2 regions of the Bradyrhizobium sp. CB2312 genome follow, and region 1 is predicted to be linked to the other one. Evidence: predicted binding sites of a transcription regulator. Region 1 holds the regulator's gene; the other holds the start of a gene.
The links. Region 1 encodes HrcA, which represses chaperone genes, less so after heat shock. Its sites were predicted from a motif close to GTTAGCACTCNCNNNNNGNGAGTGCTAAC; they were not measured.
Positions count from the first base shown of each region.

Region 2: the regulator HrcA is predicted to act here: its motif matches at 955-983, upstream of groES (co-chaperone GroES).

Region 1 covers NZ_CP121668.1:173,627-176,026, forward strand. Annotated here, with positions in the region: gene grpE (nucleotide exchange factor GrpE) at 1-407, opposite strand, end outside; gene hrcA (heat-inducible transcriptional repressor HrcA) at 517-1,605, opposite strand; gene rph (ribonuclease PH) at 1,775-2,400, shown strand, end outside.
Region 2 covers NZ_CP121668.1:4,016,066-4,018,465, reverse strand. Annotated here, with positions in the region: gene QA642_RS19450 (cupin domain-containing protein) at 1-75, opposite strand, end outside; gene QA642_RS19445 (usg protein) at 340-627, opposite strand; gene groES (co-chaperone GroES) at 1,027-1,341, shown strand; gene groL (chaperonin GroEL) at 1,387-2,400, shown strand, end outside.

The DNA of each region.
Region 1 (2,400 bases):
GGGTCGAACTTCTTCACGCCATGCTTTTCCAGCGCGTTGAGCAGCGATCGCTCGGTGAGCTCGACGCCCTCGATCAGCGAGATCAGGCCGGGATCGGCCGCGGCCCGCGCCTCGGCCGGAACGGCATCGAGCGCGCGCTGGAGATTGTCGGCGATGTCGAGCACGTCGCGGGCAAAGCCGGTGATGCCGTAGAGACGGGCGTCCGCGACCTCCTTGGTGGTACGCTTGCGTAAGTTCTCCATCTCGGCCAGCGTCCGCAGCATGCGGTCACGCGCCTCGGCGGCTTCCTTCTGCAGCAGCTCGACCGAACCCGGCTCGGGATCGTCGGGCATGATGTAGGGTTTCGACACCACGGGCTCGCCGGTCGGTGCGGTCGTGTCTTCGGGTTGCCGGTCTCGATCGGTCATCGGCTCAAATCTCGAACTCGTTTCCAGGGATTGTTGGCAAGGATTGTTGGCCCGGATATCGTGCCTAAGCGCACGAAAATCAAGCGCCCGTGATCGGCACAAATGCCGGTCAGCCGCCCAGAAGGCGGCTGACGATGCGGGCGGCGTAGTCCACGGTCGGGATCACGCGGGCATAATTCAGCCGCGTCGGCCCGATCACGCCCAAAACGCCGACGATATGACCGGCGGCATCCCGGTACGGCGAGATGATCGTGGAGGAGCCGGACAGCGAGAACAGCTTGTTCTCGGAGCCAATGAAAATCCTCACGCCCTCGGCGGTCTCGGCGCGGCCCAGCAGGTCGATCACGCCGCGCTTGGTCTCGAGATCGTCGAACAACAGGCGCACCCGCTCCAGATCCTCCAGCGCGTGCAGATCTTCGAGCAGATTGGCGTGGCCGCGGACGATGAGCTGGCGATCCTCGTTCTCGCCGCCGGACCAGCTCGCGATTCCGGCCGAAATCACCTTCTGCGTCAGCTGATCGAGCTCGGCGCGAGCCTCGCCGAGCGCAGTCTCGAGCTCGAGCCGCGCTTCGGCGAGCGTGCGGCCGCGAATGCGCGCATTGAGGAAATTACCGGCTTCCGTGATCGCGGAGGAGGGAACTCCGGGCGGCAGCGCCAGCACGCGGTTTTCGACCTGGCCGTCTTCGCCGACCAGGATCACCAACGCCTTTTCCGGTTCCAGCCGGACGAACTCGATGTGCTTCAGTCGCGCATTGGATTTTGGCGTCAGCACCACGGCTGCGGCCCGCGTGAGACCCGATAGCCGCGTCAAGGCCTGATCCAGCGCCGCCTCGACCGACTGTGCCTGGCCGACCGATGCGAGCTGGCTCTGGATCGACGCGCGCTCGGCCTCGTTGAGATCGCCGACCTGCATCAGGGCATCGACGAAGAAACGCAGGCCGAGTTCCGTCGGCAAGCGGCCGGCGGAGGTATGTGGCGCGTAGATCAGGCCGAGCTGTTCCAGATCGGCCATAACGTTGCGGACCGAGGCCGGCGACAGCGGCATCGCGATCAGCCGCGAGATATTGCGCGAGCCGACGGGCTCGCCGGTCGCGAGATAGCTTTCGACAATTTGACGAAAGATGTCGCGGGAACGCTCGTTGAGCTGGGCGAGGCCTGCGTGCGGCGCGATCAGATGGATCGGATCGTGATGGGCCACAGACGGTAACTCCTCTCAGATGCTCATAATTTGTCCATCCAGGACGGTTCTGACAAGCGTGGCGTTTGCGGGGTGGAAAACCGGGGGTGAAAAAACCTTGCCGCCCACCCTCACCCCACCTACAAGCACCGCGAACCGCCCATTTCCGCGAGTTTTTGGAGGATTTCCCATGCGGCCAAGCCGCCGTGCGCCCGACGAATTGCGCCCCGTGACGCTGGAGCGTGGCGTGGTCAAATATGCGGAGGGCTCGTGCCTGGTGAAATTCGGCGACACCCATGTGCTGGTCACCGCCACGCTGGAGGACCGCCTGCCGCCATGGCTGAAGGGCCAGGGCCGCGGCTGGGTCACCGCCGAATACGGCATGCTGCCGCGCGCGACCTCGGAACGCACCCGCCGCGAGGCCTCCGCCGGCAAGCAGAGCGGCCGCACCGTCGAGATCCAGCGCCTGATCGGCCGCTCGCTTCGCACTATCGTCGACCTCGAAGCGCTCGGCGAGCGCCAGATCACGGTCGATTGCGACGTGCTCCAGGCCGACGGCGGCACCCGCACGGCCTCGATCACCGGTGCCTGGGTCGCGCTCGCCGATTGCATCAACTGGATGAAGGCGCGCAACATGATCAAGGCCAACGTGCTGCGCGACAACGTCGCCGCGATCTCCTGCGGCATCTACAACGGCACGCCGGTGCTCGACCTCGATTATGCCGAGGATTCCGAGGCCGAAACCGACGCCAATTTCGTGATGACCGGCGATGGCCGCATTGTCGAGGTGCAGGGCACCGCGGAACGCGAGCCGTT
Region 2 (2,400 bases), 3.8 Mb from region 1:
CGCCGCGGCTTTGGTGCCGCTCCGCTTCTTCACCGCGGCTTGCGTTGCGCTGCGCGATTTCACCTTCTTGGCCATGGGCCGCCTCCCTGTTGTTATAGCGAGAGGCTAGCACAGAACGAAGGTCCGTAGGATGGGTAGAGCTCTTGCGAAACCCATCATCTCACGGCGGCCAAGGCGATGGGTTTCGCTTCGCTCTACCCATCCTACACGCGAGCACAGAACGAGATGCCGTAGGGTGGGCAAAGCGGAGCGTGCCCACCAATGTCAGTTGCGATCGGAGAGAGATGGTGGGCACGGCGCTTACGCGCCCTTGCCCACCCTACGAGACCGGTGCTCGCCTCAATGCAGCCGGAACACGCCGTCCACGGGGCGCAGCTCGGCGGGCTTGATCAGCTTGGAATGGGCGACCGTGACCGAATGCAGCGGGCCGTCGAGCTTCTCCTGCCAGAAGGCCAGGAAGTCGGTCAGGGCCGGGAATTTCGGAAACATGTCGTAGTTCTGCCAGACATAGGTCTGGAGTAGCGACGGGTGATCCGGCATCCGGTAGAGAATTTGTGCCGTCGTCAGCCCGTAACCCAGCATCTGTTTCCGGAAATCCTCGGAAACGCCCCCAACGCGCAGTCCCATGCCAAACCTCCTTTGCAGGAGCGCATTCGGGGAGTGGCTTGATCGGTGCCCCGGGAGCCACCCGGAAACGATGCGCTCACATGAGAGAAATGTGACGCAAACTGACAATCCATCTCAAGCCCAAAAGTTTAACAAGCTGTTGAAATTCAAAGCGTTAGCAGCAGATGCGGCCCCGTGCTAATACGGTCCGCCAAGGAGCCTCCAAGAGGCCACTAAGCCGGTTAACGATGGTAAAGAATTTCTGGCAATCCGCGCTTTCGAGTGCTGATTTTTCTGCTAGAAGCCCTTGCCCCCGCAAAATTCCTGTCCTATTTCAGCCTCGCCCGTGCTAGCACTCGCGGGCAACGATTGCTAACAATCTCAAAATCCTCAACTCGTGCAAATGTTTAGGAGGACTGCATGAAATTCCGTCCGCTTCACGACCGCGTCGTGGTCAAGCGCATCGACGCAGAAGAGAAGACCGCTGGCGGCATCATCATTCCCGACACTGCCAAGGAAAAGCCCTCCCAGGGCGAAGTCGTTGCCGTTGGCCCCGGTGGCCGCGACGAAGCCGGCAAGCTGATCCCGATCGACCTGAAGGTCGGCGACCGCGTGCTGTTCGGCAAGTGGTCCGGCACCGAAGTCAAGATCGACGGCGAAGACCTGCTGATCATGAAGGAAAGCGACATCATGGGCGTCCTCGACGTCCCCGCTTCCAAGAAGAAGGCGGCCTAACAGCCCCTCTCTCCCACCAGTCAACATCCTCAAGGAAAATTCCAGATGGCAGCCAAAGAAGTCAAATTCTCGGTTGAAGCGCGCGACAAGATGCTGCGCGGCGTCGACGTCCTCGCCAACGCGGTGAAGGTCACGCTCGGTCCGAAGGGCCGCAACGTCGTGCTCGACAAGTCGTTCGGCGCTCCCCGCATCACCAAGGACGGCGTCACCGTCGCCAAGGAGATCGAGCTCGACGACAAGTTCGAGAACATGGGCGCCCAGATGGTGCGCGAAGTCGCCTCCAAGTCCGCTGACGCGGCCGGCGACGGCACCACCACCGCCACCGTGCTCGCCCAGGCGATCGTGAAGGAAGGCGCCAAGTCCGTTGCCGCCGGCATGAACCCGATGGACCTCAAGCGCGGTATCGACCTCGCGGTCGAAGCCGTCGTTGCGGACCTCCAGAAGAACTCCAAGAAGGTCACCTCCAACGAGGAGATCGCCCAGGTCGGCACCATCTCGGCCAACGGCGACCAGGAGATCGGCAAGTTCCTCTCCGACGCCATGAAGAAGGTCGGCAACGAGGGCGTCATCACCGTCGAGGAAGCCAAGTCGCTCGAGACCGAACTCGACGTCGTCGAGGGCATGCAGTTCGACCGCGGCTACATCTCGCCCTACTTCGTCACCAACGCCGACAAGATGCGCGTTGAGATGGACGACGCCTACATCCTCATCAACGAGAAGAAGCTCTCCTCGCTGAACGAGCTGCTGCCGCTGCTCGAGGCCGTGGTGCAGACCGGCAAGCCGCTGGTCATCGTCGCCGAGGACGTCGAGGGTGAAGCGCTCGCGACCCTGGTCGTGAACCGCCTCCGTGGCGGCCTGAAGGTCGCGGCCGTCAAGGCTCCGGGCTTCGGCGATCGCCGCAAGGCCATGCTGCAGGACATCGCGATCCTGACTGGCGGCCAGGCGATCTCGGAAGATCTCGGCATCAAGCTCGAGAACGTGACGCTCAACATGCTCGGTCGCGCCAAGAAGGTGATGATCGACAAGGAGAACACCACGATCGTCAACGGCGCCGGCAAG